DNA from 4 places in the Paenibacillus glufosinatiresistens genome. Region 3 is predicted to be linked to each of the others. Evidence: predicted binding sites of a transcription regulator. Region 3 holds the regulator's gene; each other region holds the start of a gene.
The links. Region 3 encodes Rex, which represses fermentation and respiration genes when NADH is low (regulators of the CRP and FNR family bind a similar motif). Its sites were predicted from a motif close to TTGTGAAATATTTCACAA; they were not measured.
Positions count from the first base shown of each region.

Region 1: the regulator Rex is predicted to act here: its motif matches at 3,187-3,204, upstream of pflB (formate C-acetyltransferase).
Region 2: the regulator Rex is predicted to act here: its motif matches at 4,094-4,111, upstream of RBI05_RS15765 (cytochrome ubiquinol oxidase subunit I).
Region 4: the regulator Rex is predicted to act here: its motif matches at 3,685-3,702, upstream of RBI05_RS08620 (AtpZ/AtpI family protein).

Region 1 is NZ_JAVFHT010000002.1:205,073-212,620, reverse strand. It holds gene adhE (bifunctional acetaldehyde-CoA/alcohol dehydrogenase) at 408-3,029, shown strand; gene pflB (formate C-acetyltransferase) at 3,283-5,544, shown strand; gene pflA (pyruvate formate-lyase-activating protein) at 5,676-6,413, shown strand; gene RBI05_RS04010 (copper amine oxidase N-terminal domain-containing protein) at 6,741-7,548, shown strand, end outside.
Region 2 is NZ_JAVFHT010000017.1:47,423-54,970, forward strand. It holds gene yycI (two-component system regulatory protein YycI) at 1-715, shown strand, start outside; gene RBI05_RS15740 (MBL fold metallo-hydrolase) at 729-1,535, shown strand; gene RBI05_RS15745 (hypothetical protein) at 1,504-1,710, opposite strand; gene RBI05_RS15750 (S1C family serine protease) at 1,889-3,139, shown strand; gene RBI05_RS15755 (cold-shock protein) at 3,458-3,658, shown strand; gene RBI05_RS15760 (cold-shock protein) at 3,765-3,995, shown strand; gene RBI05_RS15765 (cytochrome ubiquinol oxidase subunit I) at 4,225-5,610, shown strand; gene cydB (cytochrome d ubiquinol oxidase subunit II) at 5,615-6,631, shown strand; gene cydD (thiol reductant ABC exporter subunit CydD) at 6,631-7,548, shown strand, end outside.
Region 3 is NZ_JAVFHT010000002.1:21,762-29,309, forward strand. It holds gene RBI05_RS03070 (AAA family ATPase) at 1-291, opposite strand, end outside; gene RBI05_RS03075 (hypothetical protein) at 284-817, opposite strand; gene RBI05_RS03080 (cell wall elongation regulator TseB-like domain-containing protein) at 1,111-1,623, opposite strand; gene RBI05_RS03085 (amidohydrolase) at 1,642-2,940, opposite strand; gene RBI05_RS03090 (redox-sensing transcriptional repressor Rex) at 2,930-3,580, opposite strand; gene dinG (ATP-dependent DNA helicase DinG) at 3,653-6,511, opposite strand; gene RBI05_RS03100 (tetratricopeptide repeat protein) at 6,632-7,312, opposite strand; gene panD (aspartate 1-decarboxylase) at 7,421-7,548, opposite strand, start outside.
Region 4 is NZ_JAVFHT010000005.1:175,376-182,923, reverse strand. It holds gene RBI05_RS08640 (TIGR01440 family protein) at 1-130, shown strand, start outside; gene glyA (serine hydroxymethyltransferase) at 174-1,421, shown strand; gene upp (uracil phosphoribosyltransferase) at 1,756-2,385, shown strand; gene wecB (non-hydrolyzing UDP-N-acetylglucosamine 2-epimerase) at 2,444-3,619, shown strand; gene RBI05_RS08620 (AtpZ/AtpI family protein) at 3,793-4,047, shown strand; gene RBI05_RS08615 (ATP synthase subunit I) at 4,040-4,453, shown strand; gene atpB (F0F1 ATP synthase subunit A) at 4,443-5,264, shown strand; gene atpE (F0F1 ATP synthase subunit C) at 5,337-5,561, shown strand; gene atpF (F0F1 ATP synthase subunit B) at 5,692-6,180, shown strand; gene RBI05_RS08595 (F0F1 ATP synthase subunit delta) at 6,177-6,728, shown strand; gene atpA (F0F1 ATP synthase subunit alpha) at 6,740-7,548, shown strand, end outside.

The DNA.
Region 1 (7,548 bases), 180 kb from region 3:
ACATTGTGATTATTTTCACTAATGCAGGGCGCGGTGACCGGCCATTCTGTCGAGTTGAATCTCCCCCGCCAACGCATGAACAGGATTTTGTCTTCTATATAAGGGTGCAAAATCAAGGTGGCCGAAAGACGATGCAGCCACGGATGAGAGGAATGCCTGGGAACCGGGAGCGTACTATGGAACACCCCGATAAGGTACGCTGGAGAAGGGCCGAGCCGGAAGAGTTATCATACGTTGCCGTTGCAGAGGAAGAAGTAAACGTATCGGAAACTAAAATGTAAGCGCTTTGAAAAGAAAGCAAAAAAATTTTATACTTTGTGAAAGATTTCACTATACAAGACGGAGAAGCTGTGTTATGATCAATGTGTAGAGAGAAACAACCACAAATTTACAGGAGGACGAGAGACATGGCAGTTAAGAATGAAGTGGCCGCCCAAGTAAAGCAGCCTACCGCTGAAGAGTATATTCAGACTTTGGTAGATAAAGCGTTGGTGGCGCAGGAAGCCTACATGAACCTGGATCAAGAGCAAGTCGACAAGATCGTACATGCTATGGCACTGGCCGGGCTCGACAAGCACATGTATCTGGCGAAACTGGCGGTTGAAGAAACGGGACGCGGCGTATACGAAGACAAAATCACAAAGAACATCTTTGCAACGGAATATATCTGGCACGGCATCAAGTACGACAAGACAGTAGGCGTTATTGAAGATAACCCTTACGACAGCTTCCAGAAGATTGCCGAGCCGGTCGGCATTGTAATGGGTATCACACCGGTAACCAACCCTACATCCACCACGATGTTCAAGGCGTTGATTGCAGCTAAGACACGTAATCCTATTATATTCGGTTTCCACCCGTCGGCGCAAGAGTGCAGCGCGGCAGCAGCGAAGATCCTGCATGACGCAGCAGTAGCGGCCGGCGCCCCTGAGAACTGTATCCAATGGATCGAAATGCCGACCATGGATAAGACCAACGCCCTGATGAACAACAAGGACGTTGCGCTGATTCTGGCAACTGGCGGTTCGGCAATGGTCAAGGCCGCTTACAGCTGCGGCAAACCGGCTCTCGGCGTAGGCCCCGGCAACGTTCCGGCCTTCATTGAGAAGAGCGCCGACATCGACCAGGCGGTTACCGACATTATCCTGTCCAAGACATTCGACAACGGCATGATCTGCGCATCCGAGCAGGCTGTTATTATTGAAGAAGCTATTTTCGACCAAGTGAAGAAGAAGATGATTGCGAACGGCTGCTACTTCGTGAACAAGGAAGAAGCTGCCAAGCTGACAAGCGGCGCAATGATCGCCGAGAAATGTGCCGTTAACCCGGCTATCGTCGGTCAATCCGCTGTCAAGATCGCCGAAATGTGCGGCATCCAGGTTCCGGCCGGAACGAAGATTCTCGTAGCCGAACTGGAAGGCGTAGGACCGAAATTCCCGCTGTCCGCCGAGAAGCTGAGCCCGGTACTGGCTTGCTACAAAGTCAAGAATGCCGATCAGGGTATTGAGCGTGCGGCACAGATCGTTGAATTCGGAGGCATGGGCCACAGCTCCGCGATCCACTCCAACAACGAAGAAGTAATCATGAAGTTCTCCCACCGTCTGCAGACCGGACGTATTCTCGTGAACTCGCCATCGACACACGGTGCCATCGGCGACATCTATAACACGAACATCGCTTCGCTGACCCTGGGCTGCGGATCTTACGGACGCAACTCCGTATCGCAGAACGTTACTGCCATCAACCTGATCAACGTGAAAAGGGTGAATCGTCGTACCGTGAATATGCAATGGTTTAAAGTACCGGACAAAATCTACTTTGAAAAAGGCGCCACTCAATATCTCGCCAAAATGCCTGACATTACCCGTGTAGCAATCATCACTGACCCGATGATGGTTAAACTGGGCTATGTAGAAAGAGTAGAACATTATCTCCGTCAGCGGCAGACTCCGGTTGCCATCGAAGTGTTCTCCGAAGTTGAACCGGATCCTTCGACGACAACGGTTGAGAAGGGAACTGCCATGATGAACCGGTTCCAGCCGGACTGCATCATCGCACTGGGCGGAGGTTCGCCGATGGACGCTGCCAAGGGCATGTGGCTGTTCTACGAATACCCGAACGAAGATTTCAACAACCTGAAGCAGAAGTTCATGGATATCCGCAAACGCGTCTACAAGTATCCTAAGCTCGGCGTTAAGGCGAAATTCGTAGCTATTCCGACGACTTCGGGTACAGGTTCGGAAGTAACTTCCTTCGCAGTTATTACCGACAAGACTGGCGGAGGCAACACCAAGTATCCGCTGGCTGACTATGAGCTTACACCAGACGTAGCCATCATTGATCCGGAGTTCGTATACAGCCTGCCGAAGAACGCCGTTGCCGATACCGGTATGGACGTTCTGACACACGCCATCGAAGCTTACGTATCCGTAATGGCCAGCGACTACACGGACGGTCTGGCTATCAAAGCCATCCAGCTCGTATTCGCCAATCTGGAGAAATCGGCTCTGACCGGTGACCGCGTAGCCCGCGAGAAGATGCACAACGCTTCGACCCTGGCCGGTATGGCATTCGCGAACGCATTCCTGGGCATCAACCACAGCTTGGCTCATAAGTGGGGCGGCCAGTACCACACCGCTCACGGCCGTACCAATGCCATCCTGATGCCGCATGTTATCCGCTACAATGCGAAGAAACCGACGAAGTTCGCTTCGTTCCCGAAATACAACCACTTCGTGGCCGACGAACGGTATGCCGAAATCGCCCGTATCCTGGGACTGCCGGCCCGTACAACGGAAGAAGGCGTAACAAGCCTGATCAACGCCATCCGCGAAATGAACAAGAAGCTCGGCATTGAAGAGTCGTTCCAGGCTCTGGGCTTTGATGCAGCAGACTTTGAATCGCGTGTAGATTACCTGGCTGACCGCGCATTTGAAGACCAATGCACGACTGCAAATCCGAAGCTGCCGCTTGTTAGCGAACTGGCTGACGTATACCGCAATGCCTTCTACGGAAGATTCGAGAACTAAACTGACACACTGATTGGCGCCTTCGGGCGCCAATTCCATTGGGACCCAAAAAGGCGTGATAAATATCACTAAAAATCGCATAATAGTGATATTTATCACAGTCTTCACTGGGAAAGTAAACTAAAATGTTTATATAAGGTCCCGATTGGAAAAGTTATTGTGAAATTTGTTACAACGTGGGATCGCGAGACACGGGATTTTCCTTCAAGCCCGCGTACTCTACAAATCATATAAATATATGGAGGGATTTAGCATGTCGGTGATTGAAAAAGAAGTACAGGATGTCAAACCGGGCTGGCGCGGTTTTGTCAAAGGAAAATGGTCCAAGAAAGTTAACGTTAACGATTTCATCGCAGCGAACATCAAGCCGTACCATGGCGACGAAGCTTTCCTCGCAGGCGCGACTGAGAATACAAAGGAACTGTGGAAGATTATTTCCCAGCTGAGCAAGGAAGAAAGAGAAAGAGGCGGCGTATGGGATGTGGACCTCAACACGGTATCCACGATTACTTCCCACAAGCCGGGCTACATCGACAAGGACAAGGAACAGATCGTAGGCGTTCAGACGGACGCTCCGTTCAGACGTTCCATCCAGCCGTTCGGCGGCATCAAGATGATGATCGACGCTACCAAGGCCTATGGCTTTGAACTTCCGAGCAGCATTGTCGACATGTTCACGAATATCCGCAAAACGCATAACCAAGGCGTATTTGATGCATATACAAGCGAGATGAGAGCCGTCCGCAAAGCCGGCATCATTACCGGTCTTCCGGATGCTTACGGCCGCGGCCGCATTATCGGCGACTATCGCCGCGTGGCTCTGTACGGAATTGATTTCCTTATTAAAGACAAGAAGCAGGAACTGCTTAACCTTGAAGTGGATTCCATGACGGAGAGCGTTATTCGTCTCCGCGAAGAACTGTCCGAGCAGATTCGCGCTCTGGGCGAACTGAAAGAAATGGCGGCTATGCACGGCTTCGATATCTCCAAGCCGGCTACTAACGCCAAGGAAGCCTTCCAATGGGTATACTTCGGCTATCTGGCAGCCATCAAGGAACAGAACGGCGCCGCTATGTCTCTGGGCCGCGTATCTTCCTTCCTGGACATTTATGTACAACGTGATGTAGAAGAAGGCACACTGACAGAAGAACAGGCTCAGGAACTGGTTGACCATTTCGTAATGAAGCTTCGGATCGTCAAGTTCCTTCGTACTCCTGATTACAACGATCTGTTCAGCGGCGACCCGACTTGGGTTACGGAATCGATCGGCGGGATGTCGGTTGACGGTACAACTCGCGTAACGAAGAACAGCTTCCGCTTCCTGCACACGCTGTACAACCTGGGCCCGGCTCCGGAACCGAACCTGACAGTCCTCTGGTCCGAACAGCTGCCTGAAGCGTTCAAGAAATATTGCGCCAAGGTATCCATCGAAACAAGCGCTATTCAGTATGAGAACGATGATCTGATGCGTCCGATCTACGGCGACGACTATGGTATCGCCTGCTGTGTATCCGCAATGCGGATCGGCAAGCAGATGCAGTTCTTCGGCGCACGCGCCAACCTGGCCAAAGCGCTGCTGTACGCAATCAACGGCGGTGTGGATGAGAAGTCCGGCGCTCAGGTAGGTCCTGAATATCCGCGCATCACTTCCGACGTGCTGGATTACGAAGAAGTCATGAAACGCTTCAAGCCGATGATGGAATGGCTGGCTAAGACTTACGTCAATACACTCAACGTGATCCACTACATGCATGACAAGTATTCCTACGAACGCATCGAGATGGCGCTGCATGACCGCGATATCCTTCGTACAATGGCTTGCGGTATCGCCGGTCTGTCGGTTGCTACCGACTCCCTGAGCGCAATCAAGTACGCGAAGGTGAGACCGATCCGCAACGAAGAAGGCATTGCCATCGACTTCGAAACCGAAGGCGAGTTCCCTTGCTACGGCAACAATGACGATGCCGTTGACAGCATCGCCGTTGAACTGGTTGAGTCCTTCATGGGCATGATCCGCAAGCACCAGACTTACCGTGATTCCCTGCCGACTCAATCGGTGCTGACAATCACTTCCAACGTCGTATATGGCAAGAAGACCGGTACGACTCCTGACGGACGCAAGAAGGGCGAACCATTCGCACCGGGCGCGAACCCGATGCACGGCCGCGACAAGAAGGGTGCTCTTGCCTCGCTGAGCTCCGTTGCCAAGCTGCCGTATGAAGACAGCCTGGACGGCATCTCCAACACCTTCTCGATCGTTCCGAAGGCGCTGGGCAAGGATGACGAATCCTGCAAGGCCAACCTGGTAGCGATGATGGACGGATACTTCCACAGCAAAGGACATCACCTGAACGTCAACGTGTTCAACCGCGAACAGCTGATGGACGCCATGGACCATCCGGAGAACTACCCGCAGCTGACTGTCCGTGTATCGGGTTATGCAGTTAACTTCATCAAGCTGACCCGCGAACAACAGCTGGATGTTATCAACCGTACTTTCCACGGCCAGATGTAAGAAGACGTTCGGCCATTCATAGAATGAACCAAGAGGATACCGCCCTTGCAGGCAAGGGCGGTAAAGTCTTGTTGTGATTTGGTTAAAATTTTAGATATCAGCAGCGAATTGTCCAGAAAGGATGACCTCCGATGATTAAAGGCCGTATTCATTCGCTTGAAACCTTTGGTACCGTTGACGGACCCGGAATCCGTTTTGTCCTGTTCATGCAGGGTTGTCTCCTGAAATGCCAATACTGCCACAACCCGGATACCTGGGGTCTGGATGAAGGAAGAGAAGTAACCCTCGATGAGATGGTCAAGGAAATTGAACCATATATTCACTATTACAAATCTTCCGGCGGCGGTCTGACCGTATCCGGGGGCGAACCGACGCTGCAGGCGAAGTTCGTCGAGCAGCTCTTCCGCGAAGTCAAGAAGCGCTGGAACCTGCATACCACCCTGGACAGCAACGGGTACAATGAAGGGGACAAGATTACGGACCTGCTGGATGTTACGGACCTTGTGCTGCTGGATCTGAAGCATATCAATGATGAAGCCCATATCAAGCTGACCGGGAAGTCGAATGAGCGGACGCTGCGTCTGGCCCGGTGGTTGTCCGACCACGGCCGCAAAATGTGGATTCGCCACGTCTATGTTCCCGGCATTCATAACAAAGAGGAAGATCTCCTTAACCTTGGCCGGTTCATCGGTACCCTGAACGGGGTAGAGAAGTTTGAAATTCTGCCCTACCATCAAATGGGCATCTATAAGTGGGAAATGCTTGGCCGCACCTATGAACTGGAAGGCGTGCCGTCTCCTTCCGAAGAGGAAGTCCAGCGGGCATACCGGCTGATTGAAGAGGGCCGCAGACAGACGGCCTTGGTCTAAGCGGGCGGCAGCCGGAGTCATGCTGCTCTCCGAACCGCAGATTTGCTGCTTCACCGACAATGCTATAGGATGGTAACCATCTGCCAGGATGGGAGCCATCCTTTTTTGCGTAGGGACAATTTTCCGGGAGACTGAAACTTTTTCCTGTTTCCAGCGTCTAATACTATGATTTTGCATGGTCTGGAAATCTGATGTCAAAAAAGGCCTGCCGCCCTGTAACGGGGCGGCAGCGTTTTTGAGGGAACGATAAAGGCCAGAACGAACAACGCGCCAATAAGCGCCGGCCTCATCGTTCCTATATATTTTAGGAGCAGAAGGAGTCATACCATGAAACTGAAGAATCTTGCCCTCATTGCCGCACTAGTTGTCTCACAAACCGCAGTGTCGCTTACGGCGGTCGCAGCGGCCGAACCCGGAGCCTCGTCCACATCGGACCGTCTCCAGACCGCTGCTGTCACGGGAACGGAAGCCAGTCCATCTCCGCAAGCCTCGGTCTCTCCGTCTCCAACGCCAACTGCAACAGAAGGCCCGGCTGCCACTTTGTCCGCCGAGCCGTCCGCCACGGCCTCGCCATCCGCGTCGGCGCCGGTCAATGCTACTGCCACTCCGTCCGCCTCTCCCGGGGCTTCGCCATCTCCCGCTGCAGCGCCTTATGCGGTGACGCCGGCGGCTTCGGCAGCGAGCGGCCAGCTTGTGCTGATGATGAACAGCAACAAAATGTACCTGAACGGCTCTCTGTATCTGGCCGGCCAGCCGATGGCCGTGAAGAACGGCGTCTCGTACATAGCGATTCGCGCCCTGGTCGAGCGCTTGAATCTGCAATTCACCTATGATTACAAGACCAAGGAAACGATTATCAAGAAGGACGGCAACGAGCTGCGGTTCAAGACCAACAGCAAAATGTACACGGTGAACGGCAAGCCGACCGCGATGAAGGGCCCGGCTTACCAATACAAGAATACTTTCATGGTGCCGCTGACTTCGATTACCCAGGCGCTGGGCATTCCTTACACGGTAGACAATGTGCAGAAGTGCGTTATTCTGACGCTCTCCAGCAAGCCGAAGGCCTCATTCACAGTGCAGCCGGGTGAAATCTTCGCCGGCGAAACGACGGTGACTTACACAACGTCCTCTT
Region 2 (7,548 bases), on a different contig from region 3:
GCTGATCTATTCGTTTCTGCTGCTGAATCTGCTGCTCTGCTATCAGCTCTGGGGAGATCTGCGCGATCAGGCCGGCGCCAGTCTGGATTTCACTTCGCTGTCCGCCGCCGCCCAGCAGGTGATGGAGGAGAAGGAGATCCGGGTCCTGAGCGTCATTCCGGCAGCGACGCCGGAGCTGCCGAACTTGAGCTACCGGTACTCGGCGGAGCCGGATGCGCCGCCGGTTGCCTTGGAGAAGCCGGTGGACAGCCGGCTGATCTTCACCTTCAGCGAGCTGACGGAGGCGCTGAAGGGGGAGATTCCCGACATCGGCGACTACCGCTTCGATTCGCTGGAGAGCGAGGCCGGACGGTTCGTGCTTCACCCGCTGGTGCAGGGCAAATGGCCGTTGTTCAGCGTCCGGCTGGAGCTGATCTACAATGACCAGAAGATCGTGGCTTACCGGAAGCCGCAGATTCAGCTGGATCCCGCCGGCGGCCAGGACGAAGAGAAGCAGAAGATTCTGCCCGCGGCCAAGGCGCTGGGCAGCCTGATCGAGAAATACCTTCCGGCCGGATCAGCCGTCAAGGAGATCAGCCTCGGTTACTACGGAGAGCTGTTCAATTCCGAGGCCCAGGTGGCGGCGCCGATGTGGCGATTCATGCTGGAGGATGGCAGAACTTACTACGTGAACGGTATCAGCGCAGACATTATCAGTCCCAAAACAGCGGAGTGAGGAGAAACAAATCATGGGGATTTCATTTACAGTGCTGTCGAGCGGATCGACGGGCAACGCCACAGTGGTGAGAAACGGCGAGACGACGCTCATGATCGACGCCGGTCTCAGCGCCAAGCGGATCGAGGAATTGATGGCCATGCGGGAGATGACCGGACAGGAGCTGGACGGCATCCTCGTTACCCATGAGCATTCCGACCATGTCAAGGGACTTGGAGCGCTGGCCCGCAAGTACAACCTGCCGATCTATGCCAACGCCAATACCTGGGCGGCCATCGAGAAGGCGGTCGGCAACATTGAGGAGCATAACCGGATTATTCTGGAGACGGGGGAGCACCGCGACTTCGGCAGTATGCGGGTCGAGTCGTTCGCCATCTCCCACGATGCGGCGGAGCCGGTCGGATACAATTTCTACGACGGACGGGAGAAGCTCAGCGTGGCAACGGACCTCGGGTACGTCAGCGACAAGGTGAAGCTGGCCATTTCGGACGCCGACGTGCTGGTACTGGAGGCGAATCACGATATCGAGATGCTGCGGATGGGCCGTTATCCGTGGAATACGAAGCGCCGGATTCTCGGCGATATGGGGCATTTGTCCAACGATGCGGCAGGAGCGGCGCTGAGCGAAATTCTGACGGGCCGGACGAAGCGGACGTATCTCGCCCACCTCAGCCGGGACCACAACATGATCGAGCTGGCCCGGATGTCGGTGCGCGGAGCGATGGAGGACCGGGGCTGCTTCTACAAGGACCATGAATTCCGGCTCTGCGATACGTACTATGACCGGCCTACGCCATGGGATAAGGTGAGCGGCTCATAAGCGAATCCATCTGGCGGAGAGTGGCTTCAAGCTCGGAGCGCCCGATGAGCTCCTTCTGAACGAGCAGTTCAATGAGCGCGCCCAGAGCGAGGGTCAGCCGCGAGTGATCGTCCTTAAGATCGCCGAGCATGCCGGCAAAATGCACCAAATCAACAGCGGTGGAAGAGGATTGCATGGGATCAGCCTCCTGGGTAATGAATACTTGGGAACTTGTCCATAAAATCAGCCAAAACACCCCGGAACGGGTCCCGGCTGTGTTACAATGACAATGATACTTGCAGTATAGTCGCAACCATTCTGAAATATTCCCCTTGATTTCATAGACCGGCGCCGCCATGAAGGGAGAGATAGCCGTGAGCCTGTTCGATGACGATTTTTATTCAACCCGAGTCTCCTCAAAAAGCCGGAGGGAAGCCCGGGGCAGCAAGCCCCGGGGATGGACCACCAGCCGCCGGGGCCGGAGCCTGAGCACGCTCCAGATCTCTGCGCTCAGCTCGCTGCTGAGCGCCGTGGTTGCCGTCCTGCTGTTCAGCCTGCTTACCGGCCAGTTCACGCGCGAAGAAGCGTCCGGCGCGGCCGTAATTCCGCATGTGACCCAGAGCAGCGGCGATCCGTATGACCGGATTATCAAGGCGGCAGCGGCGGTGCGTCCGGCCGTCGTCAGCATCATCAATCACAAGGAAGAGGCATCCGGGAGCGAGGACGAGGAGGAGCCGCTTGACGAATCGGCACTCGGCTCCGGCGTCATCTATAAGAAGGACGCGGGCAAGGCCTATTTGATTACGAACAACCACGTCATCGACGGCGCCAGCAAGCTGGAGGTTGTTACCGTAGACGGGAAGACGCGCAAGGCGGAACTGGTAGGGGCCGACAAGGTCAGCGATATCGCGGTGCTGTCAATCGACCCTGCGGGCATTGATACGGTGGCTCAGATCGGCGATTCGTCCAAGCTGCAGCTTGGCGAGACGGTCATTGCCATCGGCAATCCGCTCGGCCTGGGCGACACGCTGACATCCGGAATCGTCAGCTACACGAACCGGACCATTCCGGTCTCGCTGAACCAGGACGGCGTCTATGACTGGGAGCAGGATGTCATCCAGACGGATGCCGCCATTAACGAAGGGAACAGCGGCGGCGCGCTGGTCGATCTCAGCGGCAAGGTGATCGGCATCAATACGATGAAGATCTCCGATACCGGCGTGGAGGGGCTCGGCTTCGCCATTCCGGCCAATGAAGTGTTGCACGTAGCCGAAGAGCTGGCGGTCAAGGGCAAGATCACGAGATCATATCTTGGCGTGTATTCGGTCGATCTCAACAATCCGTATGCGCCGCTTGATAAAGACGAGCGCGCGAAGCTCAAGCTGCCCGATTCCGTGAAGGACGGAGTGGTGGTGCTTGACGCTGTGGGACCGGCCAAGAAGGCGGGACTGAAGCTGAACGATGTCATCACGAAGTTCAACGGGCAGGAGATCAAATCGACGCTTGCCCTGCGCAAGTATCTCTACAACGATACGAAGATCGGCGACAATCTGACGGTGACCTATTACCGGGAAGGTGTCGAGAAGCAGGTTACCGTGCTGCTTGAAGAGAAGCCGGAGTCCTGATTCAGGCGTTTTCGGGGGAGCCCTTTATGATGGAGAACATGCATAATTCGGCCCTCCCCCGGATATCCTGATAGAGCCGTTTCATACAGGGAAGATGTCTTACAATATGTGGAACGCCATCCTTATGCAGGGGCGGGGTGACTTGCCTTTCGCGGTTTAATGTGTTAATATGAGATTAATCATAGATTGGAGACCCGAATTCTCGTATTGAAAAGGGCTGTTCCTCCAGCACGCGCAACCTTTTTCAATATGTGAATTTTCTCTTTGTGTCTAGAAGATAAAAATGAACATGTTAATTTAATTTTTGGAGGTACATCCATGCAAACAGGTACAGTTAAATGGTTCAACGCAGAGAAAGGTTTCGGCTTCATCGAAGTTGAAGGCGGAAACGACGTATTCGTTCACTTCTCCGCAATCCAGGGCGAAGGCTTCAAGACTTTGGACGAAGGACAACGCGTTGAATTCAACGTCGTTCAAGGCAACCGCGGACCGCAGGCCGAGAACGTTGTAAAACTGTAAGCATCAGAAAGACCGCCCCGCTTGAATCACCTTCAAGCCGGGGCGATTTTCATATTCAAGAAGCTATGGAACCGAGACGTATTCGACCGAAGGGGGACTCTCGCTAATGAACTATCGGAAGAAACCAATGGAAGCCGTGCCGGAAGAGAATACACCGGTCTGGGCCTGCACCAACGACAGCTGCAACGGCTGGATGCGCGACAATTTTGCGTTTGAAACCGCGCCTTCCTGTCCGCTCTGTCATTCCGAAATGGTACAGGATATGCGGATGCTGCCCCAGCTGGTGAACTCGAACGGGGATTTGAAATCGCTCAAGAAAGGGATTTCCATCTCCTGATCCGGCGGCTCGAATACTACCATACTTTCAAACACCAAGTCTCAAGACGGGAACCCCGTCTTATTTTTTTTGTACTTTGACATGTTTCCCTGGATTTTTTGTGATATTTGTCACAAATTTATTGCTTTTCCTCGCTTAAAATCCAGATTGTTGTGATTTATATCACACTTTTGGGGTCGTATTTTTGACAAAATAAAAACTACGAATTGGGGAAAAGGAAGGGGAAACTATGGACACCTTATCGCTGTCGCGCCTGCAATTTGCGACAACAACAATTTTTCACTTTTTCTTCGTACCGGTCACGATCGGTCTGGCTCTTCTGATTGCAATCATGGAGACCAAGTACGTTCGCAGCGGCAATGAAGAGTACAAGCGCATGGCTAAATTCTGGGGGAAGCTCTTCCTGGTCAACTTCGCTATCGGGGTTGTGACCGGGATACTGCAAGAATTCCAGTTCGGGATGAACTGGTCGGACTACTCCCGGTTTGTCGGCGACGTGTTCGGCGCACCGCTTGCGATCGAAGCGTTGCTGGCCTTCTTCCTGGAATCGACGTTCATCGGGATCTGGATCTTCGGCTGGGATAAAGTATCACCGAAGATTCACGCCCTCTGCATGTGGATGGTAACACTGGGCACGACCATGTCGGCCTACTGGATTCTGGCGGCGAACTCGTTCATGCAGCATCCGGTGGGGATGGCCATTAACAACGGCCGCGCCGAGATGAATGACTTTCTGGCGCTCATTACGAACGGCCAGGTGCTGGTGGAATTCCCGCATACCGTTCTGGGCGCATTCGCAACCGGCGCCTTCCTGGTTATCGGCATCAGCGGCTTCAAGCTGCTTCGCAAGCAGGATACGCCGTTCTTCCTGAAGTCGATGCGCATCGCCGCCATCGTGGCGATTATCTCTTCCATTGGCGTCGCTTTTGCCGGCCACTGGCAGGCTCAATACCTGGTTGAGACGCAGCCGATGAAGATGGCCGCCTCTGAAGGCCTCTGGGAGGACAGCGGCGACCCGGCTCCGTGGACGCTCATCGCCTCCATTGATCCGGATAACAAGAACAGCAGCCACGAGATCAAGGTGCCTTACCTGCTGAGCTTCCTTTCTTACAGCAAATTCTCCGGCGAAGTCAAGGGGATGAACACCCTTCAAGCCGAATATGAACAGAAATACGGCCCCGGCGACTACATTCCGCCGGTCCGCACGACCTTCTGGAGCTTCCGCATCATGATCCTGGCCGGCGTGCTGATGATCGGCATCAGCATGGGACTGATCTATCTGATGTGGCGCAAGAAGCTGGAGGCAGCCAAGAACTGGTTCTGGCGCATCTGCTTCGCGGGTCTGCTGCTGCCGCCGATTGCCAATACGGCAGGCTGGATGATGACGGAGTTCGGACGCCAGCCGTGGACGGTCTTCGGCTACCTGACGACGAAGGACTCCGTTTCGCCGAACGTAACCGCCGGACAGGTGCTCTTCTCGGTCATTACGTTCAATACCCTCTACGGCATTCTGCTCTGCGTGCTGGTCTATCTGTTCGTGAAGATTATCAAGAAGGGTCCGTATCAAATGGAAGAAGAGCTTCATCACGACGACCCATACAAGAAGAAGGGGTGAGAACATGTCACTTAACGAGCTTTGGTTTGTACTGATTGCGGTTCTCTTCGTCGGATTTTTCTTCCTGGAGGGCTTCGACTTCGGCGTCGGCATGCAGTCGCAGATGCTGGCGAAGAATGAGACGGAACGCCGGATTATGATTAACTCCATCGGCCCGTTCTGGGATGCCAATGAAGTATGGCTCATCACCGGAGGCGGCGCGATGTTCGCGGCTTTCCCGAATTGGTACGCCACGCTGTTCAGCGGCTTCTACGTGCCGTTCGTGCTGGCGCTGATCGGACTGATTCTGCGCGGCGTCGCCTTCGAATACCGGGGCAAAGCGAAGTCGGCCGGCTGGAAAAAAACCTGGGATGCTTCGATTCTGATCGGAAGCTTCCTGACTCCGTTCCTGCTCGCCATCGTGTTCGCGAGCTTCATCAAAGGACTGCCGATTGACGGAGATATGCAGATGCGCGCCGACTTCTTCGGCGACATTGTGAACGTCTACACCGTGCTGGCCGGACTGACCGTGGTGATGCTCTGCAACGTTCACGGCCTGCTCTTCACCGCGCTGCGGACATACGGCGAACTGCAGGAACGCGCCCGCAAGCGGGCGCAGGTGCTCCTAGTTCCGACCGGCGCGCTGCTGCTGGCTTTTGTCATCATGACCTATGCGCAGACGGATATCTTCGAGGTACGCGGCGCGCTGCTGTGGGCGATCGTAATCGTCGGCATTGCCGCCTTCGTGCTGGCCGGTTACTTTGCCAAGAAACGGCGCGACGGCTGGGCCTTCGGCATGACGGGAGCGGTGCTCGGCCTGTCGGTTATCTCAGTCTTCGTCGGACTGTTCCCGAGAGTCATGGTGAGCTCGCTTGGCGAAGCGTTCAACCTGACGATTACGAATGCCGCTTCGGGCCACTATTCGTTGAAGGTCATGACCATTGTGGCGCTGACTCTGCTGCCGTTCGTGCTCGGTTATCAGGCCTGGAGCTATTTTGTCTTCCACAAACGGCTTAGCGACAAGGAGAATATGGAATATTAATGGATAAGAATCTGCTTGGGTACAAAGGAGTCAAGCCGGTCTTCATGATCGTCGGCTTCCTGACCCTGGTGCAGAGCCTGTCTATCATTCTGCTGGCCAAATGGCTGGCAGAGGCCGTATCCGCGCTGTTCGCAGGCGGAGCGCTGAAGGAACAATGGGGCACTGCGCTGTTGTTCCTTCTTGCGTTTCTGGTCCGCCAGGCGTGCGGGACGCTGATGAGCCGGGTGGCCTACCGCTTCGCAGAAGCGACCGGCAGCAGCCTGCGGCGGGAAATGATGGACAAGCTGTTCGCACTGGGACCGCGGGGAGTGGCCGACAAAGGCACCGGCAATCTCGTAACCTTGTCGCTGGAGGGGGTCACCAAGTTCCGGAACTACCTGGAACTCATTATCCCCCGCATGGTCGGCATGGGCATAACGCCGTGGCTGCTGCTTCTCTATATCTACACGCTGGATGTGCGCAGCGGCGTAATTCTGACGGTGACAATGCCGATTATCGTCGTCTTTATGATTCTCATCGGCACGACCGCCCAGAAGCATATGGACCGCCAGCTTGCCTCCTACCGGACGCTGGCGAATCATTTTGTCGATTCGCTGCGCGGGCTGGAGACACTGAAGTTCCTCGGCCGCAGCAAGGATCACATCAAGAGCATCACGGAAGTCAGCGACCGCTACCGCTCGGCGACGATGAAGACGCTGCGCGTCGCCTTCCTGTCGTCGTTCGCGCTGGATTTCTTCACGATGCTGTCGGTGGCTACGGTCGCCGTCAGCCTGGGCCTGCGGCTGGTGAACGAGAACATGACGCTCGTTACCGCGCTGACGGTTCTTATTCTGGCGCCGGAATATTTCCTACCGGTCCGGCTGGTGGGCGCAGACTTCCACGCGACGCTGGACGGCAAGGAAGCCGGAGCAGCGATG
Region 3 (7,548 bases):
GCTGATCTCTTCATGCCGAATCAGAAAATCAAGCGCTTCGCGCAGCTCCTGCTTCGCGTTGTCCTGTCCGCCGATCTCCTCGAACGTCAGCTTCGAAGGGCCGTTCTTCTTGCGTTTCTTCTCGGCGCTTGCGCCTACGGCAAGCCCGCCCCGCATCTGTGTAATGAGGAGCAGCGCTCCGATCATTCCGGCGGCCACCAGGACGGGAATAATATTAAGTCCCATAAAAGCGAGAAAAATCACCAGCACCGGCACAAAGCCGATCAACGCTTCCTTCATCCATTTAGGCATTGGTCCAAACCCCCATTGTATCGGATTCGCGCGGCAGAATCACAAATTTGCTCTCGGTGCCGTTCCACAGGCTGACATAGACATTGCGGTCATCGATATCCGTCTCTACCGTGATGCCCTTGTACTGACCGGACAGTTCTTCCAGCGTCTGCGGGATCAATGTGTACTTGCGGCTCTCCATGGCTTCGGCGACGCTGAACATCGCCTTGTCCCAGTATTCATCCAGCTGTTTGCCGGAATGCTGCTCGACATCGAGCTTCAGCGTCCGGCTTCCGATTTCGGACTTGCCTTCGCTGTTGATATATTGAACCAGGTCGCGAAGTTTCGTTCCCGGCTGCAAATCGAGTTTCAAAAGTACCTCATGGCGGTTAATAGTAATGTGGGATGACTTCACTCCCTCATAGCGGTCAACGATGCGCTGGAGCGGTTCCTGAACGGCATAGTGGCGATACAGAAACCATCCGCCGAACAGTACGGCTACCGACAAGAGCGACGTCAGCAGAATGGGGACAATACGCAGCTTCACAGGTTACGTCCTCCTTTAATGAATGTGAAAAGAAAAGGCCCCGGGTACATGCCGAGACTCGTCCGAAGCGGCATGTGTTTTGTCATGCCCTAATACAACAAGTAGTATATCATAGGTGTATATACGCGGCGAAATATAATTGTGAATATATTTAAAATTTTTTATTTCCAATTTCGCCTTTTTCTTATATCGGAAGCAAGAGCCGCAGCGATTAGCGCTGCGGCTCTTGAATTTGAAATCTCTTCTTCTGTCAGAATGATATACCGATCTATCTATAGATCGTATATCGCGATTTACCGATTCGGGAGCGCGTACGGTTCGCCGATCGGCTCTCCGTCCGCAAAGCGATAGAACTGATAATAATAGCGGCCCTCCATTTTGTAGAACGCCTGCCATACATATTCCCCGTAGTAGACGCCCGGCAAGAGACGGCGGATATCCGCACGCGGAAGCGCCGAAGCGATCTTGGAGCTCATTTCGCCTCTGGACAAGCCGGAGGACGCATCCTCCGTATGTACCGGCTCCCCGGAAGGCTTCCCCTGCTCCGTGAACTTCACCCATACCAGCTTGCGCTTGCCGTTCTTGTCGTCTCCGGTCACGACCCAGTAGATCGAGTCGGCGTCCCAGACCGATTTGTCGCTGCGGACGACCTTCGTCAGCCCCGCCGAGGAGCGGGCCGCATTTTCGGCCAGACGCTGCTCCTTCCGCTGGTCGTTCAGCACGTAAGCATAAAAAGCATATAGAGCTGCGGCCAGCAGGATCAGGACGACAATCCCCAGCGTGACCCATTTGCGCTTCGTTCTCAAGCTGCCAGCCTCCTTGCCCTACCGGTTCAGCAAGCCTTCAAAGGCTTCCTGGGCCTCGCGGCGGATTCGTTCTTCGTCCAGCGTCAGGCATTCGCCGTTCTTAACCAGCTGCTTGCCGTCCACCCACACATGCGCAACATCCTTGGCTGACGCCGAATAGACGGCGTGGGACAGCAGATCGCTGTGCGGCAGCAGATGCGGCTGGTCGATATCAATGGCAATGAAGTCCGCTTTCATCCCGGGAGCCAGACGGCCTACGCGCTCCAGGAACAGCGAAGCGGCTCCGTACTCGGTGGCCATCTTCAGCGCTTCCGCAGCGGGAACGGCCGTCGGGTCGCCGCTGACACCCTTGTGGATCAGCGCCGCCAGACGCATTTCCTCGAACATATCCAGGTTGTTGTTGCTTGCCGCTCCGTCCGTACCGAGCGATACCGGCACTCCGGCCTTCAGCAGTTCGGGAACGCGGGCAATTCCGCTTGCAAGCTTAAGGTTGCTGCCCGGATTATGCGAGACGCCGACCCGGTGGCGGGCAAGAATCCCGATCTCCTCGTCGGTCAGGTGCACGCCGTGCGCGACAAGCGACGGGCGGGTGAACATGCCGAGCTTCTCCAGATGCGCAACCGGGCGCAGGCCGTATTCCGTGACGTTCTGCTCCACTTCGGCGCGCGTCTCCGACATGTGCGTGTGCATCGGCAGATCCAGATCATGCGCCGCCTGCACGAACTTCTCGATAAAGGCCGGAGGGCACGTATACGGAGAATGCGGAGACATCATGGCCGTAATCCGTCCATCGGCCCGGCCGTGCCAGTTGCGAGCAAATGCCACCGCTTCGGCCAGCTTCTCGCGCTGAACCTCTTCCGGACACAGTCCGATGGCGCCGCGCATCAGCACGGCCCGGATGCCGGACTCTTCGGCCGCCTCGGCCACCCGGTCCATATGATCGTACATATCGAGGAAGGTGGTAGTACCGCCCTTGAGCATCTCCAGGATGGACAGCGCGGTTCCCCGGTAGACATCCTCTCCGGTGAACTTGGCTTCCATCGGCCACATCTTCTCCTGAAGCCACGTCTGCAGAACCATATCGTCGCCATAGCCGCGAAGCAGCGACATCGCCGCATGTCCGTGCGTATTCACGAGACCCGGCAGGAACAGCAGCCGGCTGCCGTCCATGCGCTCTACGCCCTCTTCGGGCGCAGGAGCCTCCTCGCTGATGGATACGATGATATCGTCCTCTACCGTCATGTATCCTTGGAGGACGGGTCTGTCCGCTCCGGGTACGGCAAAATAACCGCCAGCTATCACCCATTTATTGCTCATTCGGCTCTTCTTCCTTTCCGTCCTGGAGATAATAGGCCAGACTCTGCAGGTCGGTTGTGAAATCCGCCGCATGCACCCGCACATAAGGGGGAGTCTTCAGGATCACCGGCGCGAAGTTCAGAATTGCTTCGATACCGGCTTCAATCAGCAGGTCCGCGACGTTCTGCGCCTCCTGGTCGGGAACCGTGATGATCCCGATGCGGATCCCCTGGCTCCGGACCGTCTCCTGCAGCTCGCTCATCGGCTGAACGGTCAGGGAATGGATCTTCTGTCCCACTTTGGGCTCGTAGGCGTCGAATACGGCGGTAATCTTCATCGTATCCTTCAGATACGCATTATAGTTCGACAGCGCATGGCCGAGATTGCCGGCTCCGACCAGCGCCACGTTGATCGGCTGGTCAAGCTTCAGAATATGGCGGATTTTCTCGATCAGATACGGAACGTCATACCCGATGCCCTTGCGGCCGAAATCGCCGAAATAGGCCAGATCCTTGCGGATCTGGGCAGGGTTGAGGTCCAGCTTCTGACCGAGCTCCTGGGAGGAGACGGTGGAAATTTCACGCTTGTTGAGATCATTGAGGAAGCGCAAATACACAGGTAGCCTGCGCACGACCGCTTCCGAAATTTTGTCCGATTTCATCTGGCGTTCCTCCTAAACAAAGTACAAGCGGTTCCTTGCATCTATACCTAAAGCGCGGCTGGTCCCATAATTCTAGGAACCGCCGCCCTCTTGAAGCCACTCTTCAATCCGGGGCACCATCTGGCGGGTCGTCATATGCTCCATCTTCGGCCCCGGAAGCGAATACAGGAAGTATTTCCCATAATAAGATTCAATTACTCTGGTATCATATACAATAACAATGCCCTTATCCCGGTTCGTTCGCACCAGCCGGCCGAAGCCCTGCTTGAAGCGGATGACCGCCTGCGGAACCGACAGCTTCATGAACGGATTCTTCTTCTGCGCCTGCAAAAGCTCGGATTTGGCTTCCACCAGCGGATGATTCGGCGGCTGGAAAGGTAGCCGGACAATCGCCAGGCAGGTCAGCGCCTCGCCCGGGATGTCCACGCCTTCCCAGAAGCTGCTGGTTCCCAGCAGCACGGTTCTTGCATTCTCCTGGAAGCGCCGGATCAGCTTCGTTCGGCTGCCTCCTTCGATGCCCTGCCCCAGCACGGCGATATCGGAGGCGGCCAGGGCATCGCGCAGCGGTTCATAGACTTGGCGCAGCATCCGGTAAGAGGTGAACAGAACCAGCATGCGTCCGCCCGTGGCGGCCGCGGCTTCGGAGAGCGACTGAACCAGCTTCTCCACGAATACCGCATCGCCGACACTGCCCTTCACACTCGGAAAATCGCGCGGGATCACCAGCAGCGCCTGCTCCCGGTAACGGAACGGCGAGGGAAGCTGCGCAGTCAGCAGCCGGTCCTGTTCCGCCGCAGCCCCAAGCCCCAGATTGTCAATCATGTACTGAAAAGATTTATCCACGGTAAGCGTCGCGGAAGTCAGCACAATCGCTTTCTTCTTGTCGAAGAACAGCTCTTTGAGCTGTCCGCTGACATCGACGGGAACGGCGTACATCTGAAGCGATTTGGCGCGGTATTGGCCGCTTGCCTCCAGCCAGTAGACCGTCTTCTCGTCATCCAGCGCCATAAAGAAACGAACCTGCTCCCGGATCGCGGCCAGATCCTTGAACAGCCCGCCGACATCGGTCACCAGGTTGTCCGCCGAGGATTGGCCCTCCTGCTCGCGCATTTCCGTAATCATGCGGTCTCCCTTGCGCACCGCTTCGCCGAGCGCAAGATGGAACGCATCCGCAAGCGTAACGAGCTCCTCCCAGCCCTTCGGCCGTCTGCCGGGCTGAAGCCGCAGCACAAGCTGGCCGGCCTCGCTCGCGGAAGCGTCCGACTGCGACGGCATCAGCGCGAACAGCCGCTCGCTGAGCTGGTCCCAGTTCTCCTTCACCGTCAGCAGATCGGGATAGATGCTGTCGATGGCAGCGGTCCATTCGGAGGCCTGTTCGCTTCCGGCGGACTGGAGCGTCTGCCGCAGCGCAGGGAGCTGGCCGTTGCGGCTGTCCTTATACAGCCGAAGCAGGGTATGTGCAAGAGTGAAATGCTTCATGTGCATGCCCAAATGCTTCCCGGCTACGTCCTCCAGATGGTGCGCCTCGTCGATGACGAGATGCTCATAGGACGGCAGAAGCTGATGTCCCGCCTTCACGTCCGCGAACAGCTTGGAGTGGTTCGTAACGACCACGTCGGCATTTCCCGCCTCGTGCTTGGCACGGTGATAATAGCATTTGCGGAAGAAGGGGCAGGACCGCCCCTGGCAGGAATCGGTATCGCTGGCCACCGTCTCCCAGAAGTCGCCGCCCCGTCCGCCCAGGTTCAGCTCTTCGTCGTCGCCGGTCTCCGTCCGCGTCAGCCAGACGAGCATCTGGGCGGCAATCAGCGCATCTTCGCGGGGACCCGCAAGGTTCTGATTGATCCGCTGCTCGAACTTGCGCAGACAGAGATAGTGCCCTCTGCCCTTGAAGATGGCGGCCTTGAACGGAAACGGCACGGCTTCGGTCAGCAGCGGAAGGTCGCGTTCCCGGAGCTGGTCCTGAAGATTGATGGTATGTGTGCTGACCATAACCTTCTCACGGTTCCGGACACTGTGGTAGATGGCGGGAAGCAGATAACCGAGCGACTTGCCTGTTCCTGTTCCGGCTTCGATCAGCAGATGCTTCTCCTCTGCGAACGAACGATGGACCTCGCCGAACATCAGGTCCTGGGCCTCACGGCTCTCATAGCCCGGAAGGATCGTCTGCAGCCGCATCTTCACATTCTCCAGAAAGGACTCGAAGGTCTCGTCTTCCAGCGGATTCAAATGGCTGTCCGCCCGCGGAGGCTCAAGCTCGGCCCAGTCCGATACGCGGAGCGCCAGCTGGCGGAAATGGTTCATCCCGTCTTCGGGCTGGAACGTCTGGCGTTCCCGCTCCTGAAGGAGACCGTCGAAATACCAGCCCAGATCGCTGTCCTCCGAAGAGAAGAGGTCTGCAATTCGCTGCATGGTCAACAGCGGCAGGTCTTCCAGCTCCTCCAGACAACGCAAAAATACGAGCGCGGTCGCCAGCGCATCGCTGTCGGCCTGGTGAGGGCGCTCATGCTTCAGGCCGAACTGGGCGGTTACCGCTCCGAGCTGGTAGGAAGTCAGGGAAGGATAGCTGATGCGCAGGAAATCGATCGTATCCAGAATCCGGCCCTGAAAAGGCAGGTATCCGCAGCGATCGAGCGCATTTTGAAGAAAATGGAAGTCGAAGGCGACATTGTGGCCCACGAGCACGACATCGTCGAGCATCGGCACAAGTTCCATCATCATCTCTTCCAGTTCGGGGGCGTTCTCGACATCGCGGTCTGTGATGCCGGTAAGTCCGGTAATAAAAGCGGGAATCGGTCCTCCGGGCTTGACGTAGGAACCGTATACCCGGGAAATTGACCGGTCTTCTTCTATAATGGCAAGTCCGACCTGGATAATTTCACCCACGGACTGGGTTCCCGTTGTTTCAAAATCAAGCACGGCAAATTTCATGATGTCCTTGTTCCCTTTCAATTGAGACTCTTCATCAGCATAACAGAAGTTGCGAAAAAAGGCGATGCGCGCCGCCGGCCCGGCGGGCGCATCGCATTAGAGAATCGCGCGGATGTTCCGTCACAGCAGCAGGGTCAGATCGCTGCCGTATAACAGCTTGCCGCTTCCGCGGCGGCATACTTCCAGGTTGCGCGCCGGTTCCGGCATCGCCGGGTCATGCCTCGCCGCCTGCAGGAACAGCTCTTCGGCTTCCCCGAACTGCCGCTGCCCGGCCGCGATGCAGCCGATGGCATTCAGCAGCATCGCCTTAAGCCTGCGCCCCCTGACATGCGGGAGCATATGCTCCAGATGGGTCCGGGCTTCGGCGCGCTCATCCTGATACAGATGGGACATTGCCAGATACAGCCGGGCCGGGAGGCTGTCCGGATAGCTGTCCACGACCTCCAGGAAAGAAGCGACGCACTGGGGATACATCTGAAGCTTGTAGTATCCCTGGCCCCGAACGAACTGCTCCATGGCCAGCTCCGGCGGCTCGGCGGCTTCCGCCGCGCTGCCTTCGGGGCCGGAGAACGGCGGCTCCTGAGGATCGCCCCCGTCCTCGTCGCCCACGCCGGCAGCCTGCCTGAAGCGGCTCAGGTGCTCAGCAAAGACAAGCCATTCGTCCAGGGCTTCGTCGCTGAGCCGGCGGAGCATCCGGTACTTCTCCATCAGCTCTCGCCGCTCCGAGTCGCCTGCTCCGGCATACCGGGCGGCAATGTCGGACAGCATATCGTTCATTTCGGCAAACATCTGTTGAAACACCAGGCCATTCCCCCTTGCGGAAATGAAATCAGTGCAGCTTGCCTGAGTTCATTGTTCGCTGCGGACGGCCCTTATATCCGTGGCAGTGCATGGGATGCCCTGGGGGCTTTAGCCCACGGTAGCGTGGATCTCGTGATCGGCAAGCTTCGACGGACGGTTGTGTTCATCCACAAAAACGACCGTCGGTCTGTGGCCGGCCAGTTCTTCCTGCGATAAGACCGCGTATGAAATAATAA
Region 4 (7,548 bases), on a different contig from region 3:
GTTCCGGCCGTCGCTGCGGGAAGTGGGACGGGCCCGGGTAACCGCCGCCTTTACCCGGCCGCCGCTGATCGGCGGGGAGCGCGCCGTCTACACGGCGCCCCTCCGCGGCAACGCGGGCAACTGCGAGTAATACGAGCGTGTTTCATCATCATTTTGGAGGAGGAAACAAAGAAATGGAGCAACTGCGCAAGAGCGACCCTGCTGTACTGGAAGCCATGGGGCTTGAACTGAAACGCCAGAAGGCGAATATCGAACTGATTGCGTCCGAGAACATCGTCAGCGAAGCCGTCATGGAAGCGATGGGTTCCGTTCTGACGAACAAATATGCCGAGGGCTATCCCGGCAAGCGTTACTACGGCGGATGCGAAGATGTGGACATCGTCGAGAACCTGGCTCGCGACCGGGCCAAGGAACTGTTCGGCGCCGAGCATGCCAATGTGCAGCCCCACTCCGGCGCCCAGGCGAACCTCGCTGTCTATCTGGCCGCGCTGAACACCGGGGATACGGTGCTGGGCATGAACCTGGCCCACGGGGGCCATCTCACGCACGGCAGCCCGGTCAATGCTTCCGGTCTGCTCTATAACTTTGTAGCCTACGGTGTGCAGGAGGATTCATTCCTCATTGACTACGATGAAGTCCGCAAGGCGGCGTTCAAGCACCGTCCGCGTCTGATTGTAGCCGGGGCGAGTGCTTATCCGCGGACCATCGACTTTGAAGCGCTGGCTTCCATTGCCCAGGATGTGGGCGCCCTCTTCATGGTCGATATGGCGCATATCGCCGGTCTGGTAGCCGCAGGCGTGCATCCGAGCCCGGTTCCGCACGCCCACTTTGTCACGACAACGACGCACAAGACGCTCCGCGGTCCCCGCGGCGGCATGATTCTCTGCAGACAGCCTTGGGCGGCGGCGATCGACAAGGCCGTCTTCCCGGGAACGCAGGGCGGACCGCTGATGCATGTGATCGCCTCCAAGGCGGTGGCGTTCGGCGAAGCGCTTCAGCCGTCCTTCAAGACGTACGCAGAGAATGTGGTCAAGAATGCCAAGGTGCTCGCCGAAACGCTGATTGCCGAAGGCGTGAACATCGTATCCGGGGGCACGGACAACCACCTCATGCTGGTGGATACCCGGAATCTGAACATTACGGGCAAGGATGCGGAGAAGGTGCTGGATTCGATCGGCATTACCGTCAACAAGAACGCCATTCCGTTCGACCCGACCAGCCCGTTCGTAACAAGCGGCATCCGGATCGGCACGCCGGCCGTTACTTCCCGCGGTATGGACGAGCAGGCCATGACCGAGATCGGCGCCATTATTGCGGCGGTCCTGAAGCAGCCGAAGGATGATGGCGTACTCAAGGACGCTGCGCGCCGGGTGGCTGCGCTGACCGAGCGTTTCCCGATCTACCCCGGACTCCAGTACTAAGCCCTATTGTTTCTTCTATATTATTGGAAGTTCGTTTTGCTTGTTCCCCGCCTGCGTATCCTACAGGCGGGGCTTTTTATTTTGGCCATGTTTTGGCCACAATTGTAAGCGGAACCCTTGATGGAATTTTCAGAAATCAGGCGATCTGCGTTCAAACAAATTTCATTCATTTTCATGAAAAAATTGTGAAACACAGCGAATAATAATGAAAACGCATGTTAAGTTTTCGTCTTTTCCACATTAGGTGAAATGCTTCGGCAGGGATGATATAATAAACAGGATTTAGGGCCGGTTAACGGCCGGTGAGTACAATAATGGCCGGAGGGACAAGCATATGGGCAAATTGGTGATCTGCGATCATCCGCTTATTCAACACAAACTGACATTTATCCGCGACGAGCGGACCAACACGAAGGAGTTCCGGGAACTCGTCGACGAGGTTGCAACACTGATGGCATACGAAATTACGCGGAGCATTCCGCTTGAGAACATGACCGTCCAGACTCCAGTCGCTCAGACGGAGAGCAAAGTGATTTCCGGCCGGATGCTGGGGCTGATTCCGATTCTGCGCGCAGGTCTGGGCATGCTGGAAGGCGTCCTGAAGCTGCTGCCGGCGGCGAAGGTCGGCCATGTCGGGTTGTTCCGTGATCCGGAGACGCTGCAGCCGGTGGAGTACTACATCAAGCTGCCAACCGACGTTCAGGAGAGAGAGTTGATTGTGATTGATCCGATGCTCGCTACCGGCGGTTCCGCCATTGCGGCGATTACCTCGCTGAAGAACCGGGGCTGCACACAGATCAAAATGATGAATCTGATTGCCGCGCCTGAAGGTGTGGCTGCCGTTCAGGAAGCCCACCCTGACGTCGATATTTACGTAGCCGCTCTTGACGACCATCTGAATGAGCATGGGTACATCATTCCGGGTCTTGGCGATGCAGGAGATCGCCTCTACGGAACTAAGTAACGCAGCGATCCTCAGAAGCCGATGAAGCCGCCCTTCGAGGCGGAGGAAAGGAAGAATTATGTCCAAGCTTAGAGTAATGACCGTATTTGGCGTGCGTCCCGAAGCAATCAAGATGGCGCCGCTCGTGCTGGAGCTGAAGCGTCATCCCGAGCACATTGAGACTATCGTCTGCGTGACGGCCCAGCATCGTGAACTGCTCGATCAGGTGCTGGAGGTATTCGAGATCACGCCGGACTATGATCTGGACGTGATGAAGGACCGCCAGACGCTGAACGAGATCTCCATCCGGGTGCTGGAAGGACTGGAGCCGGTACTGCGGGAAGCCAAGCCGGACATTGTGCTGGTCCACGGCGACACGCTGACGACTTTCTTAGCCAGCTACGCCTCTTTCCTGCAGCAGATTCAGGTGGGGCATGTCGAAGCGGGCCTCCGGACCTGGAACAAACTTTCCCCGTATCCGGAGGAAATGAACCGTCAGCTGACAGGCGTTCTGGCCGATCTTCACTTCGCTCCGACCGACTGGTCGGCGGGAAATTTGAGACACGAGAATAAAAAAGAGTCAAGTATTTATATCACAGGCAACACCGTAACCGATGTGTTTCAATATACCGTACAGCCGGGCTACCGGCATCCGGTATTGGATTGGGCAGCCGGAAAAAGACTAATTCTGATGACGGCGCACCGCAGGGAATCACAAGGCGAACCGCACCGTCATATTTTCCGTGCCATCAAAAGAATCGCAGACGAGTTCGAGGACATCGCCATTTGCTATCCCGTACATCCAAGTCCGGCCGTCAAAGAGCCGGCGTACGAGATTCTGGGCAATCACCCCCGAATCAAGCTGATCGATCCGCTGGATGTCGTGGATCTGCATAATTTTTACCCGCATACCCACCTGATTCTGACCGACTCGGGCGGTCTTCAGGAAGAAGCTCCTTCCTTCGGCGTACCGGTTCTGGTACTGCGCGATACAACGGAGCGTCCGGAAGGAATTGAGGCCGGCACGCTGGAACTGGTGGGGACGGATGAAGAGAAGGTGTATCAACGGACACATGCTTTGCTGACGGATGAAGACCTCTATCAGTCGATGAGCCGGGCCGCCAACCCGTATGGAGATGGCAAAGCGTCGCAGAGGATTGTCAATGCGATTCTTCACCATTTCGGAGTTATTGAAGAGCGTCCCGAACAATTTAACAGAATGTTCACAAATAGCTTGAGCAAGGCAAATTCCTAATCGTAAGAGCCGCTTGTTTTACATACAGTGAAACTGTACGGTTTATATGGTTTTGGAACAAAATGCTGTGATTATTTTCATAATTTCAGCCCTCTGTGACGCCGCTTTCACTGCATTGACAAACTCTTGTAACATTCAGTAAAATGAATTGGAATTCCAAGGGTGGGGATTTTATGAATCAGCCAGGCCAGCCTGGAAGCGGCGATCCCAATACGGGGAAAGCGCTTAGAGCCATGGGCCTTGTAAGCGCAATTGGCGTTGATCTGGCAGGCTGTACGCTCGGAGGCTATTTTCTCGGAAGATGGGTCGGAGGCATGTGGGGAAACCCCGGTCTCTGGATCGGTCTGGGCGTATTATTCGGGATGCTGTCGGGTGCTGCAAGCATCTTCGCTGTAATCAAGAGAATGATGAGGGATATTGATGGATGATTCCGCAAAGTTAACCAGGTTGCTGACCATGAGCATTGCGGGAATCGCCGTGATCTGTCTCCTTGTGGCCGAGCTCATGCCGCATCGCCGGACCGTTTTTCATGGAGTAGTGCTTGGGGCGACGGTCAGCTGCCTCAATGTGCTGTACATGGGCTTCAAGATCAAGCAAATAGCCAATGCAGCCGCAGGGGGAGGGAAGAGAGCCTCGCTTGGATTCGGAGTCCGGATTGCGACTTCCATTCTGGCGATTCTGCTTCCGCTTGAGTACCCTCATTACTTTAATGAAGTTGCTGTCTGTGCGAGTCTTGTAGCCGGACAGTTTACCATTTTCATCGTAGGGTTTATCACTGTCTTTAATGAAGATCGAACTTCGCGGAGAGAAAGGGGTGAGAAACATGATACATGAGTCACCGGTTATTAATCTGTGGGGCCTGGATTTCGATCTGTCAATCGTGCTGATGCTGGTCGTCACCTGCGTTATCGTCTTTGTCCTCGCCCGTCTGGCTACCCGCAATCTGTCGGTGGAGAACCCCGGCAAGCTTCAGAATTTTATGGAATGGGTCGTTGAGTTCGTTCAGGGCCTAATCTCCAGTACAATGGATCTGAAGAAGGGCAAGCCTTATCTGTCGCTGGGCATGACGCTCATCATGTTCATATTTGTAGCTAATTTGCTGGGCCTTCCGTTCGGGGTAGTTACCGAATATACGGATGCCAGCAAGGCCCACATCTTCGGGCATGAGATTGTCTCGGTTACAGAGAAACTGCATCAGGCCCAAATCGACAACCCCGGCGAAGAAGCTGAAGTCGGCGTCGCCTGGTGGAAATCTCCGACCGCCGATGCTTCCGTTTCGATTGGCCTGGCTCTGATGATCTTTGTGCTGGTGCATTTCCTGGGCATCACGAGGAACACCAAGAACTACTTCAAGCATTACTTGCAGCCGTTCTCCTTCTTCCTGCCCATCAATATCATCGAGCAGTTCTCCAAGCTGCTGACGCACGGCATGCGTCTATTCGGCAACATCTTTGCCGGCGAGGTGCTGATCTCCGTCATTATCAAGCTTGGAACCCTCAATCTGATTGGCGCGATTGCAGCGATTCCGCTGTTGATGGTCTGGCAGGGATTCAGTATATTTGTCGGATCGATTCAGGCCTTCGTCTTCACGATTCTGACGTTTGTCTACATCTCGCAGTCGATTGACACGCACGAGGAACATTAGCTTCAAGACAGACGTCCGCAAGTTCGTCTGAATTCCAATACATCATTACACATCTAAGGAGGATTTATTAAAATGGGAGTTATGGCATATATCGCGGCAGCTATCGCGGTAGGTTTGGGCGCGCTGGGCGCCGGTATCGGTAACGGTCTGATCGTCAGCAAGACGGTAGAAGGTATTGCCCGTCAGCCAGAAGCGAAGTCCACTCTGCAGACAACGATGTTCATCGGTGTAGGTCTGGTTGAAGCCCTGCCAATTATCGGTGTAGTATTGGCGTTCATTTTCTACACAGGCGCATAAATAACCCATGCAATAGACTGGCGGGGAAGGCCACGGCCCTCCGCGCTTTCTTTTTTACCCTAAGAGAAGATAAAGAGCCGAATAACCGGTCGTACACGGCCGCATGTCATCGGAAAGGAGTGACCCACACGTGCATTTTTCAATCACATCTTTGGTGCTTGCGCTGATCGCGTTCCTGATTCTCTATTTCCTGCTTAACAAATACGCGTTCGGCCCGCTGTTCTCCGTTATGGAGAAGCGCCGGGAACTGGTACTGCAGCAAATCAACGAAGCTTCCCAGACGCGGGAGCAGGCGGTCGCTTATGTCGAAGAGCAGAAGCAGGCGCTGCAAGAAGCGCGCAAGGAAGCTTACGAGATCATTGAGCAGTCCAGACAGACGAGCAGCAAGCAGTCCGAGCAGCTGATCGAGCAGGCCAAGCTGGAAGCGGCCCGCCTTAAAGACGACGCTGTCCGCGATATCCAGAACGAGAAGAACAAAGCGGTCGAAGCTCTGCGCAGCGAACTGGGCGCCGCTTCGGTCAAGATTGCATCCAAGCTGCTGGAGAAGGAAGTGCAGCCTGACGCCGCTCAGGAACAGCTGGTCGATCAATACCTCAAAGAGGTTGGAGGCCGGTCATGAGCCAGGATGCGGTAGTCGCCAAGAGATACGCGAAGGCTCTGTTCGAGGTTGCTTTTGAAGAGAAGCGTACGCTTGAAGTAGAAGAAGAGCTGAAGAGTCTGGTGAATGCGCTGAATGCCGATTCCGACCTGCAGCGATTCATCGGAACGCCCAGGATCTCCGGGGAAGACAAGCTGGCTGTGTTGAAGAAGGCGCTGGAAGGCAAGGTGTCGGGCCCGGTCCTGAACACGCTCGAGCTGCTGGTACAGCGCGGCAGACTGGAGATCCTGAATGATCTTCTGGAGAGCTATCTCCGAATCGAAGGTGAAAGTCTGGGTATCGCCGACGCCGTGGTCTACTCGACCTACGAGCTGAACGAAGAAGAGAAGGCGGCCGTAACGGAGCGGTTCAGCGCGCTGTCCGGACGCAAGATCCGTATTACGAATGTGATCGACAAGAGCCTGCTCGGAGGACTGAAAGTTGTGATCGGCGATAAGCTGTATGACGGAAGCCTGTCCGGGAAGCTGGAACGTCTAGAGAAATCTTTTAACGACAAGCACAGAAGATAGGGGTGAACAAATTGAGCATCAGACCTGAAGAAATCAGCACTTTGATCAAAAGTCAGATCGAGCAGTACAAAGCCGATATCGAAGTAGCGGAAATCGGCACGGTTATTCAAGTCGGCGACGGGATCGCCCGCGTATACGGCCTGGAGAATGCCATGGCCGGAGAGCTGCTGGAATTCTCCAACGGAGTAGTGGGCATGGCGCTCAATCTGGAGGAGAGCAACGTCGGTGTCGTTATCCTCGGCGAATATTCGGAAATCCGTGAAGGCGATCAGGTTAAAAGAACCGGCCGCATCATGCAAGTGCCAGTCGGCGAAGCGCTGCTGGGCCGCGTAGTCAATCCGCTCGGCCAGCCGCTCGACGGCAAGGGTCCGATCGAGACGACCGAATTCCGTCCCGTTGAGAACAGCGCGCCGGGCGTAATCGACCGTAAATCGGTTCATGAACCGATGCAGACCGGTCTGAAAGCCATCGACGCGATGGTGCCGATCGGCCGCGGTCAGCGCGAACTGATCATCGGCGACCGTCAGACCGGTAAGACGGCTATCGCAATTGATGCCATCATCAACCAGAAGGGCAACGGCATGAAGTGTATCTATGTAGCCATCGGACAGAAACAGTCCACGGTTGCACAGGTTGTTGAAACGCTTCGCCGCCATGGCGCTCTGGATTACACAATCGTGGTTACGGCCTCGGCTTCCGAACCGTCTCCGCTGCTCTACATCGCTCCATATGCCGGCTGCGCAATGGGCGAATACTTCATGTACAAGGGCGAGCACGTTCTCGTTATCTATGACGATCTGTCCAAGCAGGCCGCCGCTTA